DNA from 4 places in the Oceanobacillus sp. FSL W7-1304 genome. Region 3 is predicted to be linked to each of the others. Evidence: riboswitches for the same ligand, from Rfam matches in the RefSeq annotation. Region 3 holds a riboswitch; each other region holds the start of a gene.
The links. A riboswitch is a leader RNA that binds a small molecule or an ion and turns the genes downstream of it on or off. The one in region 3 is predicted to bind S-adenosylmethionine.
Positions count from the first base shown of each region.

Region 1: another riboswitch for S-adenosylmethionine. It lies ahead of NYE61_RS15570 (iron-containing alcohol dehydrogenase family protein); the one in region 3 lies ahead of NYE61_RS04945 (DUF2292 domain-containing protein).
Region 2: another riboswitch for S-adenosylmethionine. It lies ahead of metK (methionine adenosyltransferase); the one in region 3 lies ahead of NYE61_RS04945 (DUF2292 domain-containing protein).
Region 4: another riboswitch for S-adenosylmethionine. It lies ahead of ssuE (NADPH-dependent FMN reductase); the one in region 3 lies ahead of NYE61_RS04945 (DUF2292 domain-containing protein).

Region 1 covers NZ_CP150211.1:3,086,701-3,094,723, forward strand. The annotation lists gene NYE61_RS15555 (ATP-dependent DNA helicase) at 1-1,133, shown strand, start outside; gene NYE61_RS15560 (pyridoxamine 5'-phosphate oxidase family protein) at 1,204-1,626, shown strand; gene NYE61_RS15565 (MetQ/NlpA family ABC transporter substrate-binding protein) at 1,804-2,616, opposite strand; gene NYE61_RS15570 (iron-containing alcohol dehydrogenase family protein) at 2,642-3,742, opposite strand; SAM riboswitch class I at 3,828-3,947, opposite strand; gene NYE61_RS15575 (N-acetylmuramoyl-L-alanine amidase) at 4,038-4,835, opposite strand; gene NYE61_RS15580 (GntR family transcriptional regulator) at 5,168-5,836, shown strand; gene NYE61_RS15585 (acetaldehyde dehydrogenase (acetylating)) at 5,833-6,735, shown strand; gene dmpG (4-hydroxy-2-oxovalerate aldolase) at 6,735-7,742, shown strand; gene NYE61_RS15595 (C-terminal binding protein) at 7,795-8,023, shown strand, end outside.
Region 2 covers NZ_CP150211.1:1,088,640-1,096,662, forward strand. The annotation lists gene NYE61_RS05395 (PadR family transcriptional regulator) at 1-47, shown strand, start outside; gene NYE61_RS05400 (hypothetical protein) at 37-795, shown strand; gene NYE61_RS05405 (DUF1801 domain-containing protein) at 851-1,288, opposite strand; gene NYE61_RS05410 (tetraprenyl-beta-curcumene synthase family protein) at 1,281-2,303, opposite strand; gene NYE61_RS05415 (gamma carbonic anhydrase family protein) at 2,456-2,977, shown strand; gene NYE61_RS05420 (DUF4181 domain-containing protein) at 3,020-3,460, opposite strand; gene metK (methionine adenosyltransferase) at 3,562-4,758, opposite strand; SAM riboswitch class I at 4,966-5,074, opposite strand; gene pckA (phosphoenolpyruvate carboxykinase (ATP)) at 5,273-6,859, shown strand; gene NYE61_RS05435 (ABC transporter substrate-binding protein) at 7,259-8,023, shown strand, end outside.
Region 3 covers NZ_CP150211.1:977,765-985,787, forward strand. The annotation lists gene NYE61_RS04910 (MetQ/NlpA family ABC transporter substrate-binding protein) at 1-804, opposite strand, end outside; gene NYE61_RS04915 (methionine ABC transporter permease) at 837-1,487, opposite strand; partial or broken gene NYE61_RS04920 (methionine ABC transporter ATP-binding protein) at 1,429-2,506, opposite strand; gene NYE61_RS04925 (MetQ/NlpA family ABC transporter substrate-binding protein) at 2,539-3,357, opposite strand; gene NYE61_RS04930 (hypothetical protein) at 3,347-3,469, opposite strand; gene NYE61_RS04935 (GNAT family N-acetyltransferase) at 3,503-4,021, opposite strand; gene NYE61_RS04940 (LLM class flavin-dependent oxidoreductase) at 4,014-5,024, opposite strand; gene NYE61_RS04945 (DUF2292 domain-containing protein) at 5,125-5,289, opposite strand; SAM riboswitch class I at 5,388-5,490, opposite strand; gene NYE61_RS04950 (DUF1292 domain-containing protein) at 6,130-6,396, shown strand; gene NYE61_RS04955 (Lrp/AsnC family transcriptional regulator) at 6,695-7,198, shown strand; gene NYE61_RS04960 (aminotransferase) at 7,195-8,023, shown strand, end outside.
Region 4 covers NZ_CP150211.1:4,064,447-4,072,469, reverse strand. The annotation lists gene NYE61_RS20010 (alpha-L-glutamate ligase) at 1-922, opposite strand, end outside; gene NYE61_RS20005 (LLM class flavin-dependent oxidoreductase) at 941-1,993, opposite strand; SAM riboswitch class I at 2,081-2,187, opposite strand; SAM riboswitch class I at 2,315-2,421, shown strand; gene ssuE (NADPH-dependent FMN reductase) at 2,803-3,354, shown strand; gene NYE61_RS19995 (LLM class flavin-dependent oxidoreductase) at 3,389-4,762, shown strand; gene NYE61_RS19990 (hypothetical protein) at 4,829-5,152, opposite strand; gene NYE61_RS19985 (PASTA domain-containing protein) at 5,324-6,841, opposite strand; gene NYE61_RS19980 (ABC transporter ATP-binding protein) at 6,834-7,505, opposite strand; gene NYE61_RS19975 (ABC transporter permease) at 7,542-8,023, opposite strand, start outside.

The sequences.
Region 1 (8,023 bases), 2.1 Mb from region 3:
ATTTAGTTGATCGAGCGAGAGAAATGTATTCTGCTGACTTGTATAAATCAGCATTTCTGCAACTCAGTCGTACATTTAAAAACCGTAATGAAAGCTTAGCGAAATCAGCTAAAGCAATTAATAATTATCTATTATCCTTAAAGAAGCAAGAGAATTTAATCAGCAAAGATCTAGATGACGAGCTTGTTGCGCTTACTGAAACCTTTTCCATGCATGCAGAGACTGAATTAGTGCAGCATATGGATACAGATTCACTTTTGCTGGATACTTATTTCGCGACACAATCCTTTGTTAAAATAGCGAAGCTTTATGATGAGCGATTTGTAACCTATATGGAGATTCTGAAAAGCGATGTCCGATTGAAGCTATTCTGCCTCGACCCATCTTATCTCATTAACAAGATGGGAAAAGGCTACCGTTCAAAGATTTTCTTTTCAGCTACGCTAACACCTGCGGATTATTATAAAACCCTGTTGGGAGGAACTGAAAAAGATTACGTAACAGCAATTCCGTCTCCATTTGATCGTGAAAAAGCTGAGGTAATTATTCTGCCAATGTCGACAAGGTATCGCGATCGCGAGCGTACAATGACACCAATTGTTCAGTTTGTGGAGAATCTTATTACGAAGCAGTCTGGAAATTTCCTTGTTTTCTTTCCATCTTATCATTACATGGAAGCTGTACATGATGCATTTCAACAGTTTGCACCACATGTAAAGACGATTGTCCAAACGGTAGGCATGTCTGAAACGGATAGGGAGGAATTTTTGGCAGCTTTTATGCCGGATACGGAAGAAAAGCTTATTGGCTTTGCGGTACTGGGCGGCATTTTCTCTGAGGGGGTAGATTTAAAGGGAGAACGGCTTCAAGGTGTCATTATTGTTGGTGTTGGACTGCCGCAAATTGGATTGGAAAGAGATATTATCAAGGACTATTTCAACTCGATTGGCCGAAATGGCTATGATTATGCCTATGTCTTTCCTGGAATGAATAAAGTGCTTCAGGCGGGGGGCAGATTAATCCGATCTGAATCAGACCAAGGAACAATCGCTTTAATCGATGATCGATTTCTACAAAGGAAGTATCAAGCCCTCTTTCCATTTGAATGGCAACATTTTAGAATTGAACGGTAATGCAGGATGTTTAATATTGGCCAGAAAAGGAACACTACTTATAGCAGACGATAAAAAGGAGTGTATACTTGTGAGTCAATCAGAGATTAAAGCAGATGTAGAAAAAATCCTTAATGAAAGTCATACAGGCACGATGGCAACGGTGAAGAACGATAAACCGCACTCTAGGTATATGACATTTTTTCATGATGGTTTGAAGCTTTACACACCGACGCATAAAGATGCCGATAAAACAGAAGAAATTGAGAAAAATCCATTTACACATATTTTAATTGGTTATGAAGGCGATGGATTTGGAGATGAATATGTAGAATATCAAGGGAAGGTATCCTTAAACGATACGGATGACCTGAAAAAGAAATTTTGGAATGATGATATGAAACTATATTTTGAAGGACCGGATGATCCTAACTATACCATTTTGGAAATCGATCCGATTGGAATTCGGTTAATGAATAAAAAGGGAGAATCTCCTAAAGAGCTGGACATATAAAAAAGGCTGACAACATTATTGTCAGCCTTTTTAGTTAGCCTGGTAACTTTTAAATGTTAATACTATGGGTAATAACTTAGCTGCACGAACAGTCACGTCCAGCTCCAGCGCTAAAGCTGTAGCTGGACTTCTCTCACCTCTGTACGTCGCTAACTGGGCACTTCCGTTTTGTTCCTCCTACCATCCAGGAACAACTGAGCCTTGGAAGGTTTCCTCAACAAATTGTTTTACTTCATCGGATTGGTAAATATCGATAAACTGTTGTACAGCTTCGTCATCCTTGTTTTCTTCACGAACCGCGATTAAGTTTACAAATGTAGAATCCTGTTCAATAAAGATTGAGTCTTCACCAGGTACGAGACCTGCATCCATGGCAAAGTTTGAATTAATGGCAGCTGCATCAACTTCACCTAACTGGCGCGGGATTTGCGCTGGATCAAGCTCGATGAATTCATAATTGTTTGGGTTCTCAGCAATGTCATTTACCGTTGCATTTACGCCAAGACCTTCTTCTATTTTAATTAAACCTGCTTGTTCAAACAATAGTAATGCACGTCCACTGTTTGTCGGGTCACTTGGAAGACCGATACGGGCGCCGTCCTCGAGATCTGCTACATCTGTTACACCTTCTGAGTAAATCCCCATCGGGAATGTAACCGTATCTGCAACTTTAATTAAATCTAATCCGCGTTCTTCATTCATATGGTCAAAAAATGGCTCGGTTTGGAAGCTGTTTAAATCAAGCTCGCCTTCAGATAAACTAACATTTGGCATGACATAATCGCTGAAAGAAACTAATTCAATTGTTAGGCCATCCTCTTCAGCAAGCTCTGCAACCTTTTCTAAGATTTGTTCATGTGGTCCTGATGTTACACCGACTTTTAATTTACCGTCTTCCAATAATCCTTCTGCTTCATCTGAGCCGCCACCACATGCGGCAAGTACTGCCAACATGCATGCAAGTAATCCTGTGAATAGTAATTTTTTCATTATGTATCCCTCTTTCTAAAGTTGATTAATTAGTTGTTGGAACTGCTAGCCTCTCTACTTTGAGAATGGCATTTATTAATGTATCTTCTGTAATTTCTTCCGCCATTAAATGAATCGATTCTTGAGGCAGTAATGTTTTCTTAATAATACGTTGCAATAGTTCCTCGTCTCGAGCGTCAATGGATAAATGATTTAATGATGCTGGAAGCCCCCAATCATCATATACTGCTAATAGTCTTTTTAGCTCTTCATCCTTTTCTTCTAGAGCCAATTGAACTAAGATACCATAGGACACGATTTCTCCATGTAAAAATTGCTTGATGCTTTTAGCCTCTGTTAATCCATTATGGACGGAATGTGCACCAGCAATTCTTCCGGCCTTTTCCCCGAATCCGCCGACCATGCCACCAGTCATAATAATTGTTTCAATAACGCGTATGAGTGCATCCGATACCTTTTTATTGGATACCGATTCTAGTGCTTCTTTTCCATCCTTTAGTAAGATATCTCTGCACAAAGCTGCGGAGAATTGAGAAATCTGAAGCCAAACAGGTAAATCCTTATCCTTGTAAAAGGATCGAACTAAAGCATCTGCTTCATAATATTTAGCGAGTGTGTCACCAATACCGGCCTTCAAGTATTCAGGTGGCGCACCAGCAATAATAGCTGGCTCAATCAGCACGAGTGTATTTGCTACTGGGAACTCGGTATAGTGTGAATGGGTACCATCAGCTTGATAAAATACACTTAATGGTGTCCAAGCTGCACAGGTAGCTGCGATTGTTGGGATAAGTACGGATTTAATCCCGGCTTTTACAGCTGAGGCTTTAGTGAGATCGAGTGCTGTCCCCCCGCCAATACCGATTACTGCATCAACCCCATCATGTTGAAATGAAGTTGCGAATTGTTCGACAGCCTCAAGCGTACAATGTCCTTCCACAAACGTGATGTTTGAACGATCAAGCTCCTCTGGTATATAAGGAGAGGCAGCATTCCATGCCTTCCTGCCGCTAAGAATATGTATTTTCTTCACGCCTAACTCTGAAAGAAGTACACGTAACTCTTTTAAAATGCCTTCTCCGATTCGATAATGTCCTGGTGCGCCTTTCACAATTGCTGTTGTCATCTGAGCGTCTCCTTATCGTATTTCGGGAAAATAAAAATGCCTCTCTAAAAAAGAGAGGCATGGATATACTTGACAAGTAACCATCCTCTTATTTTCCAAAATACATATTGTATTTTGCAGGAATTAGCACCTATTCTCAGTTGAATTTAACTGGAATGGTTGCCGGGCTTCATCGGGCCAGTCCCTCCGCCGCTCTTCATAAGAGTGTTTATGAATTTGTTATTTCATATATCTTATAATCTATTGGTTGAAAAGTCAATTGATTTCATTTATTCATACTAAATCTGTTATATATTTACTGGATGATAATAAATGCATCGATTCCAGTGTTGCGGACAACCTGTAAATGATTCTCTGCATTTGTCCTGTTTGTAAATGCACCAGCCTGAACGCGATACCAAGTTTCACCTGAAATCGTAACCTGTTCTACAAAAGCTTGAATGCCTTTAGAATTTAGGAAAGATACACGATCATCTGCATTTGCTTTTGATTTAAAGGAACCAGCAATAACCTTATACAGTTGGCCGGTACCAGGACCTCCGTTTTTTTCTTGCAGGTTAAATGCTCTCGCTAGTCCGTTGACATGCCCTTCTGCTACTCGCTGCTTCCATGCGTTCTGTTTCATTAAAGCTGCATTTCCACTATGGTCGATAAAACCATTTTCCGTTAGCATTGCTGGCATGGACGACTCACGTAATACATGGAAATTAGCTTTCTTTTTACCACGATTTCGTAATCCGTTAACTTTAATTATTTCTGCATGTAGAATGTCTCGATATCTAGCAGTCTGTGAACTATCTGAAAGGCTGCTATGAATGAAATCCTCATAGCCATCAGCAGAGCCGTTAAATGCATTACAATGAATAGATAGAAAATAATCAGCACCCCATGCATTTGCTTCATTTGTTCGTTGGGCGAGACTTTTTGTTGTGTTTCCAGTACGACTCATTTGAACACTAACATTACTGTAGTTTCCAATTAGCAGATCGCGTATTCGCAACGCGATATCAAGAACAACATCTTTTTCTTGTATTCCATTTCCAGTAGCACCGGAATCTGTTCCGCCATGACCTGGGTCTAAATAAAGTTTCATTAAAATCTCCTCCTAATATAACGTATGGTTGATAAGAAAAATCGAATTGGACAAACAACACTGTCTTAGTTAAAATCCATTTTTGTCACCTCCGTCTTTTTCTCGTTTGCTTATGGTACTTCTTTTCAAAACTACAATCGATGTGAATGTAGATTTGGGGAGGTAATATTTGATTTAATTTATTGGATAAACTAATGAGCAGAATAAAAAATATATTCAAATAATTATTGACATAATAAAAGTAAGCGAATACAATATGAATTAATAATTGTAAACTGTCTACATTACAGAATATTCAATTTATTTATTTGTTAGGAGGCCTGCATGTAGTAATGAATATAGGGAAAATGCATGTAAGTGAACAAGTACTTGCTTATTTGCGTAAAGAAATTATGTTAAATCGATATAAGGAAGGTGAACACTTAAAGGAATCCCAATTATCAAGCGAATTAAATGTGAGCAGGGGACCTATACGTGAAGCTCTTTCAAAATTAGAAGCTGAGCGGTTGGTTAAGAGACTTTCAAATGGTAGGACAGTAGTAGGGAAGTTTGATATTGAGGATATTAGGAATTTATATGATAGTCGTATTTTATTAGAAAAGCATGCCCTAACACAAATATCTCCAGAAGCTCTAGAAAAAGATAAACATCTACTTTATCTCTACATCCAGCAAATGCAGGATTCTTTCGATAGTCAAATTAGGAATGTTGATGCAGACATGGAGTTTCATGCGTTACTAGTAGGTATGACAAGTAATCAGTCACTTATTCAATTATGGCATTCCTTAAATGGCATGATACAAACGTTAATCGAGGTTACGTCTACAATTCTTGAGTCAAGACAGCAGGAAATTATTGAAGAGCATCTTGTCGTGGTTGATGCGCTAACCATAGGGGAAGTAGAGAAAGCTCAAGAACTGTTAGCCCGGCATTTGAAGAGCGCTTCGGATCATTATTGTCAAGCAGTTATGGAATTGAATTTAGGAGGAAAGATAGGATGACTCAACAAAAACTCAAATGTGCAATTATTGGCTCAGGAAATATAGGAACAGATCTTATGTATAAATTATTACGCAGTGACAAGCTTGAACCTACAACAATGATTGGAATTGACCCGAATTCAAAAGGGTTAGCACTTGCGAAAGAGCATGGACTTGTTCCGATTTATAATGGGATTGATGGCTTTGTGGAGCAAGCAGACTTAGCAGATATTGTATTTGAGGCAACCTCTGCTAAGGCCCATACACATAATGCACCGATATTAAAGAAATTAGGGAAAAAGGCAATTGATCTAACCCCCGCTGCTGTGGGACCGTTTATTGTACCTGCTGTAAGCTTGGATGAGCAAAGTGTGGAAGCGTTAGATAACGTTAATATGGTTACGTGTGGGGGACAAGCAACTGTACCAATGGTCAAAGCAATTTCAGACGTGGTCGACGTGGAGTATGCAGAAATTGTTGCTTCCATCTCTAGCAAAAGTGCTGGACCAGGAACACGTCAAAATATTGATGAATTTACAGTAACAACTGCAAAGGCTCTACAGGAAGTTGGTGGTGCCAAAGAAGGGAAAGCACTTATTATTTTGAACCCTGCAGAACCACCAATTCTAATGCGGAATACAATTCACGTAAAAATATCGGAATACTCTGATGAGATACATCAAAATATTTTACAAAAATTAGATGACATGTTGAAAGTCGTGCAAAGCTATGTGGAAGGATATCGTTTTAAAGCAGATCCGGTAATTAAGGATAATATTGTAACTGTTTCTGTTGAGGTAGAGGGAAATGGTGACTACCTTCCGAAATACGCTGGTAATTTAGATATTATTACTTCCGCAGCTGTTAAAACGGCTGAGGTCATTGCAGCTGCAATGGTTTCGAAAGGAGTGGCACAGTGATGAGCAAAAAAACAATTCGATTCAATGATGTTACATTACGTGATGGTATGCATGCGATTTCGCATCAATATTCGGTAGAACAAATTGCTGAGTTAACAAAATTAATAGATGATTCTGGTGTGGATATTATTGAGGCAACACATGGTGATGGGCTCGGGGGAAGTTCGATCCAGTATGGCTTCTCGAAAGAAACGGAAAAAGACATTATTACAACAGCAGTAAAGTACGCTAAAAATGCAAAAGTTGGTGTTTTGCTTATTCCTGGCATAGGGACTATTGAACATTTAAAGCATGCACGTGAATGGGGGGCATCCGTTGTCCGCGTTGCTACACATTGTACCGAAGCTGATGTTTCTGAGCAGCATATAAAAGCAGGAATTGATTTAGGAATGGATACGGTAGGTTTTTTGATGATGTCTCATCGTGCAGCTCCAGAATTGTTATTAGAAGAAGCTAAAAAGATGGAGTCCTATGGGGCAAGCACCGTTTACGTTGTGGATTCTGCTGGGGCTTTAACAATGGATGATACGAGAAGAAGGGTGGCCTTGTTCAAAGAAAACCTTAATACACAAGTTGGATTTCATGCACATAACAATCTTTCTTTGGGCGTAGCCAATTCTATTGTTGCGATAGAGGAAGGTGCAGACCGCATTGATGCTAGTTTAGCAGGAATGGGGGCTGGAGCCGGTAATGCTTCTCTAGAGCAGCTTGTAGCCGTTATGAATAAGTTAGATATTCCGCACCATGTAGATTTATATAAGGCAATGGATGCAGCTGAAAATGTAATGAAACCCATGATGAAGAGACCAGTTCAAATTGATCGATTAAGCTTAACCCTTGGGTATACAGGTGTCTATTCTAGCTTTCTCTTATTTGCAGAAAGAGCTGGAAAAGAGTATGGCGTAGATGCGCGTGATATTTTAACCAAACTTGCTGAAATGGAAGCAGTTGGTGGACAGGAAGATTGGATTATTGGAGTAGCACAGGAATTAGCAAAGGCGAAATAGTAGGAAATGAAAATCTAGTAGATACGTAAAATTAGGAAGGTTAGGTGGTATCATGTTAGTTATTTTAGCGGATGGAAACTCCCTGGAGGGAGATCATTATCGAATTGAAGAGCAGTTTTTTAAAGAAAGAGACGTTGAGTTCCGAATTGAAGATTGCTTGACAGAAGAAAGTGTTATTGAAAAATGCAAGGATGCAGACGCCGTATTAAGCGTTTATGCTCCAATAACAGAAAGGGTTATTAATGAGTTAACAAACTGTAAAGTACTTGTTAGATATGGAA
Region 2 (8,023 bases), 110 kb from region 3:
TAAAACATGAAACGAAAAAGGAAAAGGAGATTAAACATGATGCCTAAAAACGTACCGCTATCCAAAAAAAGCAAACAATTTTTAGAAAACCTTCGCGTTTACCTTTTTTCAACTGGGAAAAAGGAAAAAGAAATTGATGAAATCGTCGAGGAATTAGAGGATCATTTAATGCAAGCAGAGAAAGATGGGAAATCAATTGAACATATTATTGGTCAATCGCCTAGAGCATACATGGAACAACTTGCTAGCGAAATGCCAATTGACCTTAAAGCTTGGATGAAGTATATTCCAATGATTCTATTTGGTGCTTTTTCGTTCACAGTTGTCAGAGATTTATTTGAAGGAACGCTTGCTTACTCCCTTTTAGAGATTATCGGATTTCTTATCATAGCCATCTTATTCTTAACAAGCATTTCACTTACATTTCGGTATATTGCTGGAAAAAACCTGTCTACCGGAAAACAATTTGCTATACTTTATCCAGTTGCACTGTTACCGATGGCCCTTTTTATCGGTCTGATTTTCCTTAACCAGCATGTTACGACACCAGTCATTAGCTTTGGCATGATTGGAACCATTATCATTGCAATCGTAACATTGATTTTTATAATTGGGATTTCCATTTGGTCTAAAACCTGGGTACTTCCAATTGTTTTAACTTTCGTTTCCCTGCCAGATTATCTGCTCGGCTTTACATCATTAACAGAATCTGCCCGATTAATTACAGGCACTTGTATTACATTTGGCGGCATTTTCATTTATCTTTGGATCTCAAGTAAACTGGCAAAAGCCTAACACACATGAAGGGGATTACCGATTATTCTCTGACTTGGTAATTCCCTTCTTTATGTTACGCATCTTCCCCTGCTTCATTTGGATATTTCTCCTGTAAAAACTCCACAGATTGATTGATCAATGCTTTCAAAACATCCACATTAATATCAGCAAGTTTATTAATATACACACAAGCTTTTCCGGTTGTATGCTTTCCGAAATCTGTCAGCAGATCCTCTCTTCTGTCATCACCGGCTGCAAAATATAAACTATGCTTTGCCCTGCGTGGCGAGAATCCGACTAATGGCGCATCTCCTTCATGACCAGATGCATATTTATAATGATAGGAACCAAATCCAATAATGGTTGTTCCCCACATTTTAGCCGGATATCCAGTTGTTTCTGTAAAAATTTCAAGCAGCTTATAAGCATCCTCTCGCTTTTTGGCATTGTCAATATCCTCAATAAATGCCACAACATCTCGATCATTTTCTTTCATTTTTTGCTCATACATCTTTCATTTCCCCTCTCTTTCCCTCTGCTTTATAATACATACGAATATTCCAATTAAACATTTTAGCAGTAACTCCTCCGGCTTGCAGCAAAGCCTTTCGCATTTTATCACTATATGGAATTGTTTTTACTTTTTTATCACCTAAGTATAGGCCAATTAAGCCTTGATGGATCATTTCATGAAATTTCCGATCTGGCAACCCGCGTACATCTGTTTTTGTCTGTTTAATAAAATAAAGGAAACGCTCTTTCATTTTATTCCAATCCTCATAATAACTACAAAAGTTAAGATCTCCTTCGTCACGATCCTCTTGTTGATCAATATAGTAATCAAGCAAGATATGCAGCCCCTGCATGTAAGGAAAATAGCCATCATAAATAGCTTGCGCTGTATTTGATTTGAGTTTTCCGCCAAGTCCGTAAGATACAAGACAAAAAATTCCCAAGGTTGAACCACTCGCAGCAGAAAATTCATACCATGAGAGATTTTCATTCGTATCTTTATTTTTTTCAAACCATGACGTTAACCGTGGAATTCTTTCTCTTAACTGTACATGCTTATGAACCTGTAAATCTGCGTATAATCCTTGGAGTTTGAGAAGCTGATTCTGGATTTGTTCAAAGGATGCTACATCTCTTAATGTTTCTTGACATGTTTGAACTAACTCCGCAAGATAGCCTCCATCAGCTTGATCATCTCGCAGTTCATAATAATTTTTCATTGGATTCATAGGCGTTAAAGCATCCTTCATCGCTTCATGCAACATACGGAAATCCTTAGGATCAAGCGAAGTGCTTCGATCACAAAGATTATCCAAATAATCACTGATTGTTTGATACGCAACAATAAAACGAACTGCTTTTTTCTCTCTTTCTCCAGCAAGCAGTGCATAAACACTTCCACCTTGACAGTGAAATCGTTTATCTTTTATGCTAGCAAGAGCTTGGGTGCGCAACTCATCATTCGGTATCTGCTCTGCTCTACGCTTCCAGTAATTCATTTCCTCATCAACCATTGGAAAGATTCGTTTAAACACGATTCTTAGTAATGTAATCGCATTTTTTGGTACCTTTGTCAATCTATTTCCTCCATTCCAATTGGTGAAATTTGCTATACTAATTATAGCATCATATACAATAGGAAAACAAAAAACAAGGGGATGTAAACATGATTAGGCCTTACAAAAATATTTATCCAACCATTCACGAAACTGCTTTTATTGCAAAAGATGCTGTAATAAATGGAGACGTTACGATTGATGAGGAATCTAGTGTTTGGTTTAAAGCAATTATCCGCGGTGATGTTGCGCCAACTCGAATTGGGAAACGGGTTAACATCCAGGATTTTTGTATGCTGCATCAAAGCCCAAATAAGACACTTCTCATTGAAGATGATGTCACAATCGGCCATCAAGTTACCTTACACTCTGCTATCGTTCGGAAAAATGCCTTAATTGGAATGGGATCGATTATCTTGGATGGTGCGGAAATCGGAGAAAATGCATTCGTTGGTGCAGGAAGTCTTGTGCCACCCGGAAAGAAAGTACCTCCTAACACGTTAGTAATGGGAAGACCGGCAAAGGTTGTACGCGAGCTATCTGAAAAAGATTATGCGGAAATGGAACGGGTTCGTACATCTTATGTAGAAAAAGGTAAATATTATAAGGAAAATACAAATATGGGACATTAATCAGTTAGGGGCTTGAAATAATAGATCAAGCTCCTCTGTTTATCACCCTAGAAGACCAAAGAACTCAGACCTCAACGCTACAATGACAAGTGTGGAAATAAATATAACTTGACTGAGCGTAAATAGATAATCATTTTTCCCTTCTAGGTATTTCCACTCCATGTATGCTCGAAACAATTCCTGTATACCAGTGAAGATCATGCCAAGTAAAAATAAATACAGCGTAACATCAGAACTCGAGGAAATAGTTGTATAAATGAAATAAAATCCAGCACCTATGTATGCAATGACAGCTATTAATCGTAACCTTTTATCATACTTTTCATGTATATCGTTCACATAATTATTAGAAAACCATTTTGGACGCTTCACGTGCAATAATATTCTCATGATCGAATTAAATATAAAAATAATAAGTGAAAGCACACCTATTAATATGACAATATCCAGTAGTAGACCACTATTATCTTCATAATAGTACATGAGCATTCCTCTCTTTCTAGATTATAAATCGTATGCTAGCCCAAACTCCATCAGCTAAACAAAAAGCTGCACAACTCAATAAGAGCTGTACAGCTATAATATTATTTTGTCAATGCGATTAACTCATCAACTTTATCTGTTTTTTCCCATGAAAATGCAACATCCGTTCTACCAAAATGACCATATGCTGCTGTGTTTTTAAATATTGGCTGACGAAGGTCGAGCATCCGAATAATTCCTGCTGGGCGAAGATCGAATAATTTGCGAACCGCAGCTACAAGTGTTTCCTCGCTTACCTTTCCAGTACCAAATGTATTAATCGCAATGGATACAGGCTCTGCTACACCAATTGCATACGCCAATTGAACCTCACATGACTTCGCAAGACCTGCAGCAACGATGTTTTTTGCAACATAGCGAGCTGCATATGCAGCAGAGCGATCTACTTTCGTAGCATCCTTTCCACTAAATGCTCCACCGCCATGTCGTGCATACCCACCGTATGTGTCTACGATGATTTTACGACCAGTAAGTCCTACATCCCCCTGTGGTCCCCCAATTACAAAACGACCAGTTGGGTTAATGAAATACTTTGTGTTTTCATCCAAGAGATCAGCAGGTACAACGGCACGAACCACATGCTCAATCATATCTTTTTCAATTTGTTCAGTAGTGGTATCTTGGTGATGCTGTGTAGATATAACGATTGTGTCGATTCGGATAGGCTGATCATTTTCATCATATTCTACAGTAACCTGTGTTTTCCCATCCGGGCGCAGGTAATCTACAATTTTTTCTTTTCTTACATCAGCAAGGCGCTTCGCTAATTTATGCGCTAATGAAATCGGTAGTGGCATAAGCTCTTCGGTTTCATCACAAGCAAAACCAAACATTAACCCTTGATCTCCAGCACCTATTGCATCAATTTCATCCTCACTCATTTTTCCTTGGCGTGCTTCTAGTGCGGTGTCAACACCGCCAGCAATATCTGCTGACTGCTCATCAATTGCCGTCATTACAGCACATGTTTCCGAGTCAAAACCATATTTAGCTCGAGTATAGCCAATTCCTTTTATCGTTTCTCTTACAATAGCAGGAATATCTACATATGTGCTTGTCGAAATTTCCCCCGCTACTAACACTAATCCAGTTGTTACAGTTGTTTCACACGCAACTCGTGCATTCGGATCCTTTTTTAAAATTTCATCTAGGATAGCATCTGAAATTTGGTCTGACATTTTGTCTGGATGACCTTCTGTTACTGATTCTGAAGTAAATAAACGTCGATTTACAGCCATTAGGCTAAACTCTCCTTTATTGTATGTTACGGAACTCTAATTTAAATGTTCTACATATATTATTCAAAGTACCTTCAAAAGGTAAAACTTTTCCCACTGACCAGGTCAATCGCTTTTCTATGAATATCATTTTATATATAACTTCTCTATAAAAAACAAAAAAGCCTTTCCTTCAAAGACATGAGGAAAGGGTATACTGGCCTTTCGCTCTTATTGTTCAAGGAAGTGTTCCTTGCATCAGGTTAGCACCAATTCACATCATGTGATGGTTGCTGGGTTTCATCGGGTCTGTCCCTCCACCAACTCTGAATAAGAGTATCCGTTCAACCTTTAGATTAACGAAAGTAGCTGTAGGTGTCAACTATTTTCGGATGGTGGGCTATTATATATTTTTTATAATTTATTTTTAAATAGTATGGACTAATAATATAAATGTGTTATACTAATAAGCATCTTAAGAAAATAAAAGTTGTCACAAACGTATAAAATCCTTAAAAAGGCAGGAGATAATGACATGAAAACGGTGGAGAGATCATTAATTAAAGAGTTAAATGAACACAATAATATGCATATTAATTTGTCGGTAGCACAATTAGTAGAAAAAATTTTACGTTATCAAGAAGGAAGTCTTACTTCTACGGGTGCAATTCGAGCAACTACTGGAAAATATACTGGGCGTTCTCCCGAAGATAAATTTATTGTAAAAGATGAGGTTTGTACAGATTTTGTTGACTGGGGAAAGGTAAACCGTCCAATCGAAGAAAAAGTATTTGATAATCTTTACAGAAAAGTAATAGATTATTTAAAAGAAAAAGATGAACTTTATCAGTTTCAAGGGTTTGCTGGTGCGGATAAAAATTATCGCCTGCCAATTCAAGTCATCAATGAATACGCATGGCATAATCTTTTCTCACGTCAATTGTTTATCACGCCAACAGATGAAGAGTTAGAAAATCACCAAGCAGAGTTTACTGTTGTTTCTGCTCCAAATTTCAAAGCAGATCCAGCTGTCGATGGAACAAATTCGGAAACATTTATCTTAATCTCCTTTAAGAAACGTGTTGTTTTAATTGGAGGTACTGAATATGCCGGTGAAATAAAAAAATCTATCTTCTCAGTGATGAACTACTTGCTGCCAAAGCGAGATGTTTTGTCCATGCATTGCTCAGCAAATGTTGGTCTAGAAGGTGATGTAGCCCTGTTCTTCGGCCTTTCCGGCACAGGAAAAACAACATTATCCGCTGATCCTTACCGCCGTCTAATTGGAGATGATGAGCATGGCTGGAGCCCGAATGGCGTGTTCAATATTGAAGGTGGATGCTATGCAAAATGTATTAACCTATCGGAGGAAAAAGAACCCCAAATTTTCAATGCCATTCGCTATGGTTCTGTACTCGAAAATGTCGTTTTAAATGAAAAATCACGAATTCCTGATTATGATGATACGACATTAACAGAGAATACGCGTGCTGCATACCCGCTTGAGAATATTGATAACATTGTGTCACCAAGCGTTGCTGGCCATCCAAATACAATCATCTTTTTAACAGCAGATGCTTCTGGGACACTGCCGCCAATCAGTAAATTAACGAAAGAGCAAGCAATGTATCATTTCCTAAGCGGCTATACGAGCAAACTTGCAGGTACAGAGCGCGGAGTAACAGAACCGCAAGCAACTTTCTCAGCATGCTTTGGTTCTCCTTTTCTACCTTTGGCACCAGCAAAATATGCTGAAATGCTAGGTGAAAAAATTGATATGTACAATTCAAATGTGTTCTTAGTTAATACTGGCTGGACTGGCGGATCTTACGGTGTTGGAAACCGTATGAAGCTATCCTATACGCGTGCAATGATTCACTCTGCTCTAGAAGGCGAGCTGAATTCAATGGAAACTGTAAAAGATGAAATTTTCGGATTAGAAATTCCAATGCATGTTCCAGGAGTTCCAGATGAAGTACTCATTCCGAAAAAAACATGGAATGATCAAACAGCATATGAGGAGACGGCAAAATCACTAGCATTAAAATTCCATGAGAATTTCAAGAAATTCAATAATGCAAGTGATGCAATTAAAGAAGCCGGCCCGGTTTACCAAGGGTAATAATTCTGTTTACTCATCCCAAAAGGATTTTATTTATATGAGTGGAGTCAGTATCAGCATCATGCTGATAGCCAGCCTGTTTTTATGGGCTGGCTTTTTATGTTCCTCCCTCCAATTTTTACTTATAACCGATAGATCGATTTCCCCCTTTGACTATAACTGTATATTTCGGATTTTTGCTCCATTTTACACACGCTATTCTATTGCCCAGGTTATTAGTCCAGACCCATGCACTAAGGCTCTGTAACCTTAAATTCCCGCACCACTATACTTAAATCTGCAGTTTCAAAACCTTTACTATTCCCTCTCGCCCTCACCTCAACTAGGCATTCACACATTTTCCAGTTTCGCATAAACTGTGTTGATAAATGATCACGTATTCTGAAAGGAACGAAACGTATGAGAAAAATTAAATTGATTGCTGTTGTAACAGTTGTTTTCCTCATTTTCCTTTCTGCTTGTAATTCAGCGCAGACAACTAAAATCAGCTTAGCAGAGGTCACTCGCTCCCTCTTTTATGCACCACAATATGTAGCGCTCGAGAAAGGTTTTTTTGAGGAAGAAGGACTGGAGGTAGAACTTCAGACAACATGGGGTGGAGATACGACAATGACGGCACTTCTTTCTGGTGGAGCGGATATCGCGCTCGTCGGATCGGAGACTTCCATCTATGTGTATGCACAGGACTCTAAAGATTATGCGATTAACTTTGCACAGTTAACCCAGACAGACGGGACATTTTTAGTGGCAAAGGAGCCACAACCTGATTTTGAGTGGGAAGATTTAGAGGGTAGTAACTTTTTAGGACAGCGTGTTGGCGGGATGCCACAGATGGTTGGTGAATTTGTATTAAAGAATCATGGCATTGATCCACATGCGGATTTAGATCTCGTACAGAATATTGATTTTGCCAATATCCCTGGAGCATTTTCATCTGGTGATTATGAGTATGTCCAGCTATTTGAACCGACCGCTAGTATTTTAGAGAAAGAAGGTCAGGGACATATTGTTGCATCCTTTGGAGAAGAATCCGGTACAGTTCCATACACGGTATTCATGACGAAACAGAGCTTCATGGAAGAAAATGACGAGGCAGTTGAGAAATTCACCCGTGCGATTTATAAAGCTCAAGACTGGGTCGCGGAAAACAGTGCAGAAGAAATT
Region 3 (8,023 bases):
AGTAATACTTGTTGGAAGATAGTTTCCTTTATACGTTTCCTCAATAAACTCAGCTGTCTGTTCTGATTGATAGATTTCAACTATCTTTTGAAACGTTTCATTCTCTTTATCTTGTTCCCTAGCTGCAATAACATTTATATACGGTTTTGCAGTTTGACTTTCATGAATAAGCGCATCTTTTAATGTTAGGCCTGCCTCTAATGAGACTCCGTTATTTATGACCGAACCAGCTGTATCTTCCATTACGCGAGGTGCATTTGCACCGTCCACTGGGACAATTTCAATGTTTTTTGGATTTTCCTTAATTTTATCTTTTCCACCATTTCCATCAAAGTCATCCACAACCGTTAACAGTCCCGCTTCTTGTAATAGTAGCAATGCCCTTCCCCAGTTAGGTGCATCATTTGGAACAGCAATTTGTGCTTCATCCGGGATATCACTCACAGCATCATACTTACTAGAATACAACCCAAGTGGAGCAATAATTGTTGTTCCAATTGGAACAATATCCGAATTCGTATTGTCATTAAATGAATCTAGATATGCTACATGTTGAAATGCATTTATATCAATATCCTCTTCAATCAGGGCTTGGTTTGGATCATATGCAGATGAGAAATTGACAATTTCAATTTCCAGCCCTTCTTTATCTGCTTGTTCCTTTAAATATTCCCAAGTTCTAAGTTCAGAATTTCGAATACCAACCTTTACTTTTGATTGTTCACCTTCTGCACTTGTATCATTTGAACATGCAACTAATAACACACCTAAAACTAGAAATATAGGAAACATCCATTTTTTCATTATTTACACCCCTCACTGATTTATTCGATTCCTTACACTCTTCTTGCCTTTCGTTCTAGTTTATTTCCTAACCCTTGAATTCCTTGAACGAGAATCACTAAGATAATAACAGTTACTAGAATCGTAATCGTACTAAAACGCTGATAACCATATGTTATTGCAACATCGCCTAAACCTCCGCCACCAATCGCACCTGCCATTGCTGTCGCTCCTATTAATCCAATAGTTGCTGTCGTTATACTTAAAATTAATGAAGAAAAGGCTTCCGGCATTAAAAAACGATAGATTATTTGAAGTGGTGTCGCTCCCATCGATTTTGCTGCCTCAATAATTCCTTCGTCCACTTCTAATAACGAATTTTCTACTAGCCTTGAAAAATAGGGCCCAATATGAAGCACAAGTGGAACAATTGCTGCCGTCGTTCCGATAGATGTCCCTACAATTAGTCTAGTTAAAGGAATAATTGCTACGAGAAGAATAATAAATGGAATCGACCTAAAGATATTAACAATTGGATTCACGATTGAAAAAATAAAACGATTTTCCAGGATATGTCCTTTTCTAGTTACAACTAATAAAATCCCTAAGAAAATTCCGATAATCCCTCCAAAAAAGAGTGAAACACTAACCATGTAAAGCGTTTCCCACAAAGCATTCACGATCAACTCTGTACTTACTTCCATCTTCCAAAACCTCCTTTACTTCAATATTTTGACTAATGATAAATGCTATTCCCCGTTTAATTTCATAGTCATCACCAATTAACTCAACAATTAAATTACCGAAAGGAATACCTTGCAACTCCGTAATATTTCCAAACAGAACGTTAATTTCCACATTATATATTTTCGCTGTTTTCGAAACGATTGGTTGCCCGGAGTCCGTTCCAAAAAATTCAATTTTGAAGATACGACTGTCATCATTATTATCTTTTAATAGTCGATACACACTTTCCGGTACTTCCTTGAACAACTGATCTGACAAAGTTTCGTGTCGTATCAGTTTTTGGTTGAGCAAAAATATCAAACACATTTCCCGTTTCAATTACATGGCCATCTTCCATTACCGCAACCCGATTACAAATTTGTTTTATGACTTCCATTTCATGGGTGATTATTAATATCGTAATCTTGTATTCCTCGTTTATCCGTTTTAATAAATTTAAGATGGATGTTGTCGTTTCCGGATCTAGTGCCGATGTAGCTTCATCGCATAATAATATGGAAGGATTCGTTACTAGTGCTCGAGCAATTCCAACACGTTGCTTTTGGCCACCAGATAACTGATCGGGATAATTGTTCGCCTTCTCCTCTAATCCAACAAAACGAAGGATTTCATATACTTGCTCTTTTACTGCTTTCTTATTATATCCACTTAGAAATAATGGCATAGCCACATTATCGAAAACCGTTTTGGAGTTTAGAAGATTAAAATGTTGGAATATCATACCAATATCTTTCTTAGCTTGTCGTATTTCATTTTCAGACAGTTTTGCCAGATTTCTTCCTTCGACAATAACCTCGCCCGATGTGGGATATTCTAACAAATTAACGGTGCGAATCAGCGTACTTTTCCCAGCTCCACTGAAGCCGATAACTCCAAATATATCACCTTTTTCAACAGTCAATTGAACATCACTTAATGCCTCAACTTTCTTTCCTCCACTATCAAATACTTTTGAAACCTGGTTAAATTCTATCAATATACACCCTCCTATTCACGTAGTACATTTCATCAAAATGCAGGAACGACTGCACCTTCGTATTCTTCCAGTATAAACTCCCTAACCTTTTCCGTTGTTAATGCTTCAGCAAGCTTTTGGATCAATTCCGTATCCTTGTTGTCAGTACGAGACACTAAAACATTGACATATGGTGAATCAACGCCTTCAATAATTAATGAATCTTCTAGCGGTTTAAGATTAGCTTCTAACGCATAGTTTGTATTAATTGCAGAAGCATCTACATCATCAAGTGAATGAACTAAGAGTGGTGGGTCAACCGGAACGAATTCTAAGTTTTTATTATTCTCAGTAATGTCTTCCAGTAAATAATCACCTGATTTTTCATCATCCAGTTCAATAATTCCATTTTCTTCAAAGAGTATGAGTGTTCTTGAGAAATTGGAAGGATTATTCGGAATTGCTATTTGTGCTCCATCAGATAAGTCGTCGATTGAATTGATCTTTTTCGAATACACCCCAAATGGTTCAATGTGAATCCCTTCCACCACTACTAAATCTAATCCACTGTCCTTGTTGACTTGGTCTAAATACGGCGTATGCTGAAAGAAGTTTGCATCTAAATCCCCATCTGCTGTCTGTTGATTTGTTTGAATACCGTCTGTTGTATTCACTATTTCTAGTTTCACACCATCCGCTTCCAAATCTGGTGCAATAAACTCCAAAATTTCCGCATGTGGTACAGAAGCAGCACCAACTTTCAATGTCACTTGCTCATTTTCGGAAGCTGTCCCCGTTTCATTTCCGCAACCTGCTGTCACAAACAATCCCACCGTTATAATCGTTAAAAGAAAAACCCTTCTAATTTTCATTTTCTGCACTCCTATTTTTCAAATTGTATTTTTCAACCTGTTTCACTGCAGGAACCTTGTTTAAGCTTGCTTTCTCATCTTGATTAACTCCATTATTAAATTTAGCGTTCATTCAACTCTGATCGAGACATGCTAATGTACTCCTCTAAATATCTAACCTGTAACATTTCGATAGAATATTTCTTCTGGAAAAATCCTTTGACTCATCCCGTTCGAATCCCAGCTTTTCATAAATTTGTATAGCACTTGCCATGAAGTCGGTCGTATGCAAATATACGTTGGACTCTCCAAGAGCTTGAGCATCATTGATGACGGCTTTTAATAGCGCTTGGGCAACACCACGACCTCTTGCACTAGGGTGAACTCCGAGTAATCTAATGATAGGTGCTTGAATTTGAAGTTCTGGTTTTTCATATGCTTTTTCCGCAGAACGAAATAGCTGCAAGCTGCCTAGGATATCCTGATTAATTTTAGCTACAAGAATTTTATCTACATTTGGATTATCAATAGATGAGACAATCCGTTCTGAATAGTCCTTCCACCCTTGTGGGGTGAAATAAGCCTCGTACTGTTGATAGCTATCGATCAAAACGCGACGAACTATTTCAATATCCTCTCTAACCAATTCATTGACAATGATTGGATTGCTCATTAATTTACGCATTGCTACCCCCTATACATACCTTTTCAAGTGGACGCATTAATTGGAAAGAACGAAAACGCTCTGTTTTTTTTCGAATTGGCGTATGCAAAATAAATTCATCTACCTGGTATGCATGATGAAGCCTTGTTAATTCTTCGCTTACATATTCTTGCGTTCCAGCAATTATATCCGCTGCTTTTTCTTCTATTTCAAATGGTCCTCCTGCTTGTTTTTTAAATGCCTGTACTTGCTCTTTCGATTGGACGGTTAATGTCCGCCCATCATGAAGGTGAAGTGTGAATAATTTATGATCTTCTACTAACTTTTCTGCTTCTTCTTGGGTTGGTGCTGCAAGTGCGGCCAAAGCTACAATAAATTCCCCTTCATTAAAATTCCGTTTAAAAGTTTGAGCAGCTTCTTTAAGCTTCTTTTCATCGCTATTTAAAAATTTTGCAAAAACAAAATTAATCCTTAAATCCGCGGCGATCTTAGCACTATTTGCACTTCCGCCGAGCAAATAAATTTCAGGTTTCTTATCTGGCCTTGGTAAAGCTTGGATGCCTGACAGTGGGTGATCATGCTCAACGGAATCGTCTACTAATCTTTTCAAAAAATTTAAACGCTCATTAAAATCTTTTCCATCATTTCTTTTTCCATTTTGTAATGCTCTCGTTGATAATGGAAATCCACCAGGTGCTTTCCCAATACCCAGATCTACCCTTCCAGGGGCAAGCGTCGCTAAGACATGAAAATTCTCTGCAACCTTATACGGACTATAATGTTGTAACATAACTCCCCCCGATCCTATTTTTATTGAATTTGTTCGTGCTAACAAGTGTGACATTAATACTTCGGGTGATGAACCAGCTACCTGTTCCATATGGTGATGCTCAGACACCCAGAAGCGAGCGTAACCCCATTCTTCCGCTTTTATCGCCAATTGAATGGTGTGTTGAAGTGCATCAGCAGCTGTCTTTCCTTTGAAAACTGGACTTTGATCAAGAATTCCTAGTTTATATGTCATTCATTTTCCTCCAATTTTTTTACACCTATTTAATTGCAAAAGGCAGCTTTCCATTCCGGTCGGAATAGAAGGCTGCCTTTAGTTGTCTAATCGGCATTCCTTATTTAGTTCGTTGTTTTTTTTCTTGTGCTTGGTAACGTTTTTTCTCGGTCGTTTCAATTTGTGTAACTTCATCATCATGAACGGTTATGATTAAAGATCCAAATTTAAGTTTTTTTAATTCAGATATGATGTCTGTAATTTTCTTGTCATCCACACTTGCCACAGGATCTCCCCCTTTAACGGAATGATTATACAATAGAAAAATTAAAAAACCTCTTCTACGCAAATAAGAAGAGGTTTTGTCATGTATAAACATGGCTCTTCTTATCTGCCAAGCACATAGGCTTGCTGGAATTGGCACAGTACTGAATAGTCTGTTGCCGAGGTTTCAAAGGGCCAGTCCCTCCACCTCTCTGGATAAGAAAATAAATGATTTAGTTTTTAAGAAGAATAGTTGCAATGTGTTGTACGTATTAAACTCAAAGGACTCACCTACATCCTTCGATAAAGTCAATCCAATTCTAATATTTTAAATATTAGCACTCATGGAATCGCCTGTCAAGAGCAAATAACAAATTCACCATAAATTCCGATGTGAATGCTTGTATATTAATTTAATAGACCATTGAGACAGGATTCCATTGAACAGACCCATTAAAAAAGCCAACTTATTCGGTAACATTCTCCGCACCTTATCTCCATGGTAGGAGAAAATCTAGCTGCTGGCCAAGCAAGCTGTATTTTTGCCATGAAGGATTGATAAACTCACTCGTCCACCGTGAAAACAAATTGCATAAAGATTTTCAATCACTCGCAGGCGGGGTTTCATTTAATACCGCATCACTACCATGTAACAAAGTCAACTCTCTATATCTCACCCTCACCTTGTATAGCGAAAGCGGAGATTTCTAACATTACTTTCCGATCATATATGATTCATCCATCCGTTCTTTACTACCTTTCGAGAAGATCGTTGCTTAAATTTGCATTATTTCCATACATGAAGTAAAACTTAAGAAAGCTATTACAAATTCATTCTAGATGAGGAAACGGAGGGTAATGTATGGATAAAATTGAAGTTGGTGAAGTTTTTACAATTAGTGATGAAACAGATGTTGATCAGGAAGTAGAAGTACTTGCCAAGGTTACATTGGAAAATATAGATTACGTCGCAGTCAGCTTTTTAGAAGATTTGCAAGAGGATAGTGATGAGGACATTGATATCTTCTTTCTCAAAATCGATGATGATGGTGAATTATCTGCAATTGAAAGTGATGAAGAGTTCGATAAAGTATCCGAGGCATTTGATCAAATCCTAGAAGAAGATTAACAAAAGGAGCGATAATCTCTTATATAGAGGGATTATCGCTTTTTTTCAAGGCTTAGAACTCTATATCCTATTAAACAGTCGTTTCCATATTACTGACATCATTTTATAACCTACAGATTAGAATAATTATAGTACGAATAATTCTAAACTGATAGAGGGATTTGGAAGTACGCGTTTTTCTATATAGAATCAAAAAACCTTAAATTTTAGTTTTGATTACAGTTTAAAAATGATATAATTTCATCATTGCTTCGTTTAATTAATGTTACAAATTAACAGCAATGGAAGGCGGATTGGAATGAAACTAACAAAAGAGGAATTAAATATTTTATCGATACTTGAAGAAAACCATAATGTATCAACAGAATCCATTGCATTGCAGCTTGGAATAAGTGAAGAACAAGCACAAATGACCATCCGAAAACTAGAAGATGAAAAAATTATTGTTAGCTACCCAACACTTATTGATTGGAATAAAATAGAGGGAAAAGAAACAATTGTAGCAATGATTGATGTTAAAGTAACACCAGAACGTGGTGTTGGCTTTAATGAGGTAGCTGAACAGATTTACCGCTACCCAGAGGTTCAATCACTGTACCTTATGTCAGGTACCTATGATTTATCTGTAACCGTCGAAGGTAAAACAATGAATGAAATTGCAGCTTTTGTATCCAATAAATTAGCTACAATTGATAATGTCGTATCCACTACAAGCCACTTTATGCTAAAGAAATATAAGCATGATGGCGTAATTATTGAAGGAAATGATGATAAAGATCGGAGAATGGTGATTACCCCATGAGTATAGACTTTCAAAACTACTTATCAACTACAGCAAAAGGATTAGAACCATCTGGAATACGAAAATTCTTTGACTTAGCAGCAAGTATGGAGGATGTCATTTCACTTGGTGTTGGAGAACCAGACTTTGTTACACCGTGGAATATTCGCGAGGCAACAATTGAAGCACTAAAAGACGGTCACACATCGTATACAGCAAATGCCGGGTTATTAGAATTACGTCAAGAAATATCTAATTATTTGAAAAGAAATTTTAAACTTAGCTATCAACCAGAGGACCAGGTCATCGTCACCGTAGGCGCAAGTCAGTCCTTGGATTTAGCATTCCGAGCGATTTTGAATCCAGGAGATGAGGTACTTATTATCGAGCCTGCCTTTGTTTCTTATACAGCGCTTGTAACATTGGCTGGTGGGATTCCAGTCCGCATTGCAACATATGCAGACAACGACTTTAAAGTAACGCCAGAGCAGCTGGAGGCAGCCATAACAGATCGAACAAAAGCAATTTTATTATGCTCCCCTAGTAACCCAACAGGCTCCTGTTTAAATAGAGCAGAGCTAACAGAAATTGCCCAGGTTGTGGAAAAACATGACCTGCTTGTCGTTACCGATGAGATTTATGCAGAGTTGTCATATGATGAGGAATTCACTAGCTTTGCTGCAATTCCTGGCATGTATGATCGTACAATCGTCGTTAATGGATTTTCAAAGGGATTTGCAATGACTGGCTGGCGTTTAGGTTTTCTCGCTGCACCCCGTGAATTTATACAAGTAATGGTGAAAATTTACCAATTCACGACAATGTGTGCACCAACGATGCTTCAGC
Region 4 (8,023 bases), 1.1 Mb from region 3:
GTTCACTCCCTAAAAACCTCGCTACTTCCAGCATACCGTATTTTCCGCTTTTTGCTTCTGCTTCGCTATTGTAGTTCGTATTTGTGTTAATATCGTACGTGTAAATATTCCCATCCTTATCCTCAATAAATTCGATTCCTGCAATACGAATATTATTCGCCGCTAGGACACGCTCATATTTTTCTAATACTGGATGATTAAATCCCTCACGAATTTGAAACTTAGCTGGCTGGGCACTTTCTTCACCCACCGGGCAAAAAAGATCATCGATTGTGCAACCATCTGCCGGACATAATTCAAATCCCTCTGATGTATCCACACGCACAGCATAAAGGAACTTTCCATTAACAAACTCACATCGCGTAATATAGGATTCCGGAGATTCAATATACTCTTGAAGTAACGTAACGCCATCAACCGGCTCTTCAAACGACTCCCCTTCCACATAATTTTGCAGTGCGTTTATGGAAGTAAATAATTGAACGCCCAAGCCTTTACCTGCACGATTATGCTTCGTTATAAACTTCTTCCCTTTAAAAGCTTCTGCTGCTTGTAAAATATTTTCTTTCCCTACAGCTGCAATTGTCTTTGGTGTCTTAACACCATACTTTTCAAGCTCAAGATATTGCAGAACCTTGCTTACTTCAAGCTGCAGTGCACGACTGCCGTTTATTACAGTTCTTCCATGATGCTCTAACCACGCGAGTACAGCATTCGTTAATTCTGGTGCAAACCGATTTCCACGGGTATGTGACGAGGCACTCATCCGATTGTAAAAAACCCCTTCTGGAGGTGCTGCACTAAGATCAACCGTACCATTATCAAGCAACCAATCTTCATAAGGTAAATTAAGCTCTTTTAATCGATTAATTAAATGCTCTGTCCACTCATTATTTTCATGGATAACGTATATTTTACTCATTTATAATTCTCCCCTAACTTAGATATGCGTTAATGAATTACGTAATTCTTCAACCTTAGGCATTACTTGCTTTGCAAAGCGTTCCAATTCTTCAAGCTGTGGAGAGCATTGTAATAATAGTTGATCTACTCCGGCTGCTTCATAAGCTAAAATTCGCTTTGCAATTTGTTCCGGTGTGCCAACAAGATTCGGACGCAATCCCCGGTTTGATACTGAGTAATCTTGCAATTTAAGCTGTTGCTCAAGCTCTGACTTCGTTGTAAAATCTTTCATACCTGCATAGCCTGCAGCATCTTTAACTGTCGTAATACGGTGTAATTCTTCCTGTGCCTCTTCCTCCGTATCTCTGCAAATAACATAGGCAGCCATACTAAATGATTGCAATGCTTCTTTTTCAGCCTTCTTTCTACGTCTCTTCATATCTTCAATTTTATTCCTAACTTCTTCCACCGTTCCGCCATGCATCACATATGCGTCACAATAAGCTGTAATAACTTGCTTTCCTTTTTCACTCTCACCACCAGCATATAAAATTGGATTTGGCCGTTGAACTGGCTTTGGTGATAAATTTGTATTTTTAATGTTATAAAACTTTCCATCATAAGAAAATGTCTCTTCCGTCCATAATCCTTTTAAAACTTCTAAAAATTCACTTGTACGATCATAGCGATCATTATGCTCTGTAAATTCTCCACCATACTGTTTGGCCTCTTCCTCCCACCAACCAGAGACAACATTTAAAGTGAATCGACCATTGCTAATTTGGTCAATATTTGCGGCCATTTTAGCAGTTACCGCCGGGTTATGGAATACCGGTCGGACAGCGGTCATAATTTCCATTTTCTCGGTAACAGCTGCCAGTGCTGCGGCAGTTGTCCATGCTTCAATAGAATCGGCTTCAATCCCTTTAATATCATTCAAATATAATTCAGCTATTAACGTTGTATCATAACCCCACGTTTCAGCGTGTTGAATGACTTTCTTTGCGTAATCAAATGTTGGTGGCATATTTTCATCCTCTACATTCCTTAGCCATCCACCAAAAATCGGTAACCAAAACCCATATTTCATTGTTCCATCTCCTCCTAACTTCTGTTCAACAAAAAACCTCTATTCTAGGATAAGAATAGAGGTTTTACATATTATGTATGTATGCTCTTCTTATCTTCCAAGCAGTCCGCTTGATGGAATTAGCACAGTATTCTTAAATGAACCTGTTGCCGAGGATTCTTTGGGCCATGTCCCTCCACCTCTCGTGATAAGATAAATCAAATAATGAAGTTGTTGGTTGAATAATAATATAGAACTTAAGAAATGTCAATCAATTAATTCTTATAATTCTTAGTTGACTTATATGATTTGATATATTAGAATATATCCAACAATTGAAAATTCTTATCAAGAGAAGCTGAGGGAACTGGCCCTATGACGCTTCAGCAACCACTAATTATTTTAGAAAGGTGCTACTTCCAGCAAGATTTTTTCTTGAGAGATAAGAGCTGATAAATGATGTAGTGTACCCTCTTTTCTCTTTTTAGAAGAAAAGGGGGTTTTTTACTCGTATTAAATATTTAGTACCTGTCAACTAAATTTAAACTGTGAACTAACTGCTGTGGTATGAGCAATTCCGCTAAATATACACAATGATCTAGCACTAGCGGTGGAAACAAACAGTGACTTCTGCCGGGGGACGGAGCCATAGTGAGACTTCAAAAACGACAGTTCAAAAAGGTTCACGGGTCCCCCGAATAAAGCGTAGTGTGTTTCCGTAGCGAGTATACGTACCAATCCATCATTACAGATTAGTGCAGTTTCTCAAAAGTCTAATATTAACCAGTGTTTCGTAGAGTACAAATAAAAAGCTAAAGGAGAATGTTTACATGAGCGAGATTGTAATTCTATCCGGAAGTCCTTCTGAGTTTTCAAGATCTGAGCAGGTGCTTAAATATTTAGGTACTTTATTAGAAGGTGAGCAATTCTCAGTAACGCATATTTCCGTAAAAGATGTAGCCTATGAAGATTTATTTCAAGGAAATTTCAATAGTACTGCTGTTAAAGAAATTGCAGTCAAAATCCAACATGCCAAAGGACTAATCGTCGGATCACCAGTATATAAAGGAGCATATTCCGGTGTGCTAAAAGCTTTGATTGATATATTGCCACAGGATATTTTGAAACATAAGCCAGTACTACCGCTTATGACAGGTGGAAGTCCCTCCCATTTACTTGCTGTCGAATATACGTTAAAGCCAGTTCTTGCTACATTAAAAGCACATAATTTAAAAGGTCTTTACCTATTGGATAGACAGATTGATAAGCAAAATCCCCTTCCAATTATTGATGAAGATATTTTACAACGAACAAAAAAACAACTCTTTTACTTTGTTCAGCTTATAAATAATCCAGTTGCTAGAGAAGTTGTTACGTACTAAAGATGCTATTCAATAATAAAAAGGGAGAAATAATATGACAAAAAAGCGTATTTTTTTAAATGCTTTCGATATGAATACTCCGGGACATCAATCACCTGGACTATGGACACATCCAGATGATCAGTCGCATCGATACAAAGATAGTGCCTATTGGACTGAGCTTGCAAAAACATTAGAAAATGGAAGATTCGATGCAGTCTTTATTGCAGATGTATTAGGGACCTATGATGTATATGGTGAATCCCGTGATGCAGCAGTAAGAAATGGTGTGCAATCACCAGTTAATGATCCATTTCTAATTGTTCCATACATGGCAGCAGTGACAAAGCATCTCGGTTTTGGAATTACTGCTTCTGTGACACATGAGCATCCATACACATTTGCTCGTAAAATCAGTACGTTAGATCATTTAACAAATGGACGTATTGGCTGGAACATCGTTACCTCTTATTTAAAAAGCGCAGCTGTTAATATGGGATTAGAAGATCAGATTAATCATGATGAACGCTATAATATTGCGGAGGAATATTTGGAAGTTTGCTATAAGCTTTGGGAAGAAAGCTGGGAAGATGATGCGGTAAAGCTTGACAAAGAAAATCGCGTTTTTACAGATCCAAGTAAAGTTCATGATATTAACCATCAAGGAAAATATTACCGGGTCCCTGGTGCTCATCTATGTGAGCCTTCTCCCCAACGGACCCCTGTTCTTTATCAGGCGGGCGCATCCAAAAAGGGGCGTGCTTTTGCTGCTAATAATGCGGAGCTTGTTTTCATTGGCGCACCAACGATTGCAACAGCAAAAGCAACCGTGGATAAACTGCAAGAAGATATCGAACGGGCAGGAAGATCCAAAGAAGAAATAAAAATTCTTACGATGTTTGTACCGATTGTTGGCAAAACAGAAGCAGAGGCTAAAGAAAAATATAAAGACTATCAACAATATATAAGTGCAGAAGGTGCACTAGCACTATTCGGTGGGTGGACTGGAGTCGATTTATCCCAGTACGCAAAGGATCAAGAAATCAGTTATATCGAAAATGATTCGATTCGGTCCGCACTTGAAAATTTCACAAAAATCCATCCTGATCGACCATCAACAGTAGAGGATGTTATCCAAACAATTGGTATTGGTGGAATGGGAGCAACGGCAATTGGCGCTCCCGAACAGATTGCAGATGAGATGGAGCGATGGGTCAACGAAGCTGGTATAGACGGATTTAACATCGCATATGCCATTACTCCAGGGTCTTTTAATGATTTCGTTGAGCTCGTCATACCTGTTTTACAAGAAAGAGGGCTTGTTCAAACCGAATATGAAGGAAGTACTTTAAGAGATAACTTATTTGGAAAAGGCGATAAGCTCCTTGATACGCATCCTGGAAGGAAAAAACACTTGCTTGTAAAGTAGAAATAACTAAAAAAGAAAGCATGCCATTTCATTATAGGCATGCTTTTTTACTGGTGAGTTTACCATTCAATGTCTGTGCTCCTCACTATGTATTACTTCTTCCAAAAATGTTTCAGATTTCGTATGATCATGTTCATCACAGTAATAAACAACTGTTTTTATTTTATGAGAAATATCACATACATATGAATATCTAAGGAGGTTTTTCATATACGAACCCTCATGAGAACCTACTTCCAATACAGTTGTATCCGTACTATATTCTACCCAATTATGATGTGATTCCTTATCATTACTCTCATGCTCTATTACTTCTGCATTCACTGTATTATATGACACTGCTAGGACAATTACTTGGAGAAGAACCACTGCAAAAATCAATTTTTTCATCAATTCACCCACTAATTTAAAGTCATTAAATAATTTCTGCCGTTTTTTATGAAAATATACATTTAGACTCAATTCTCTTGTATGGAAATTAAAAACAGGAGCACTATCCCTATAAATGATAGTACTCCCATTATAACTTTAAAGGCTTCTCAGTCTAAAATAATATTGCTTTTATTTCTCATAAACCTCATCGCTCTCATCACTTTCCACAGGTTGTTCCGGTCCGCCACCTACTACATAATCTTCCGGTGCATCCTCAAAGTAATCGGACGGATTCGGTGCTGCCGAAGCATTATTGCTGATACGGATTTCAACCGTATAAGTCATCCGAACAAATTCATTAAATACACCCATGTCCACGACGGTACCTTTCACTTCAGGGGAATCAACATATTTCACAATATAGTTAATATCGGCACCTTTCGAGTGATATTCTTCATAAAACAATCTTGGCAGATCGCCTTCTAACTGACCTCGAAAATCACGTAAATAAGGACTTCCTTCTGAATAAGTAACGGTAATATTCTTATTATCTTTATCCGTCAGCTTTGTTCCTGCCTCAACGGACTGTGAAATAAGTGTTCCGTATGAAACATCTGTGCTAAATTTATGTTTTACTGTCACGAGTAGATCAGGATAATTTGCCACAGCTTCTTCTGGAGTCAGCTCCCCAAAGTTCGGAACTTCAGTAGCTTCTCCCAATGAGACAACAACTTTCATTTTATCCCTTTTAGCAATTTTTTCATCTGGTGCTTCACTCTGACTAATAATATTCCCGGCTTCAATCGTGTCGGAATCCGATTCTTCATATGTCATTTCAATTTCATTGGTTTCTGCCCATTTTTCTACTTCTTCTTTGGCTACCCCAGCAAAATCAGGTATGTTGATATTCTTCTCGAAAACTTCTTTTCCTTTTGAATAATAGACAGCAGCACTATCTTTACGCTTGTATTCTGATTCATCAATGTTGCTATCCCTGATGGAAAACTGAATAAAGCCACCTTCTTCGATATCATCGCTATATTCTGTGACCATCTGCAAATTTTCTGCTTTATTTTCATCAATCCAGGTTTGCGCTTCCTCATGTGTCATCTCCGAAAAATCAACAAGCGGAATAACCTCTTCTGGGTCAGCTCCTAAGCTGCTAGTTAATTGAAGCGTTTTTCCTTTTCTAATCTTTTCTCCAGGAGATACACTTTGCGAAATAATCTGGTTTGCATCATACTCCATACTATATTCCTGCGCTAATTCAACCTCTACATCATTTTCACTTGCCCAAGCACGTGCTTCTGAAACAGGCTTGTCCACAAAATTTTCAACTTTCACATGAACAAGCATATAGTAAATGAAGAATATCAAAACACAAGCTATGACAGTTCCAGAAATAATCAGCCACATCCGGCGTCTTTTTTTCTTTCGATAATCCTGATCAATTTCTACTTCTTCTTCTGCGTCTTGACGGCGACTGCTTCTGGAAGAATTAGACTCTGACTTAAGCGGGGTATTACGCTCAGGTACTGTTTCTTCACTTTCCGCAGCAGAAGCTTGTTCTTCCTGCTTCCGCTGCGTTTCTATTTTTTCCTGCTTAACACTTTTCTCTTCTTTCTTATCTTTTATTTCTTTGTCTTCTTTTTCATTTACCAGATCATCATACTTGTCTTTATTAAACTTTGATAAAAAATCACTCATAGGAAGACAGTGCACCCTTCCTCAAATGGAAAGCCTGATCAGACTGTAAAGCAATTTCATTGGAGTGCGTTACCACAATGACACATTTCCCGTGTTCATGTGCCAATTTTTTAAAAATATCAATAATTTCCTGTTCCATCTCTTCATCAAGGTTTCCTGTAGGCTCATCAGCAAGAATTAATTCCACATTGGTCGCGAGAGCTCGGGCAATAGCCACACGCTGCTGCTCCCCCCCAGAAAGCTTATTAACGAAACGATCTGCTTTACTTTTTACAATACCAATATAATCTAGTAAATTATAAGCTACTGTCTTTGCATCTTCTGGAATTTCATTTTCCGTAATCGTCATAGGAACCAGTACATTTTCCACAGCTGTAAAGGTCGGTATTAAATTATAGCTTTGAAAAATAATCCCGACATTATTACGACGGTACTTTTCATAGCCAATTTTCTTAATGTCTTCTTCATTAAATAATACTTCTCCGCTATGGGGCGAATCCAAGGCACTGAGTAATGATAACAAGGTGGTTTTCCCTGAACCGGACTGCCCTAAAATCGTATAAAACTTCCCTTTTTCAAAAGAGACAGATGTATCCTTTAAGATATAACGACGCTGTTCGCCATCTTGATAATAATAATTTAAATCTTTCGCTTCTAATATCATATTCTCACCTCTCTAGTAATGAGCGTAACCTCTCTATTACATCAGTATTTTCTTCGGATTTAGCCTTACAATATAAATTAGCGGGATAACCGTTGAAATTAAAATAGTTAACAGGCCAATTCCATAGAAGCCCAGAACATAGCTTGAGTTAAGATTTACCTCATAAGAGTCTATGACATCCTCTGTTGTCAAATCTATTTGTGTATCACCAAAATAAATATACTCTTCATAATACTCATCTTGATTCTCATTAGCTTTCATCATCATATCAGATACCTGTCCAGCTAAGAGATTCCCGCTAAACAAGGATAATGTGATACCAATTACTGCAACCACCATCACTTCAATTAGAATTTGTCCTACCACACGGATCCGTCGTTCCCCTAAGGATAAGTAAATGCCCAGTTCGCGTTTCCGGTCCCGGAGGAATAGTAAAACTACTAATCCAGTTATCAGCACCGTTGCAATTACAGCAACAAGCAAAACATATTTTGCTAGTTTGGACATCGACTCCATTG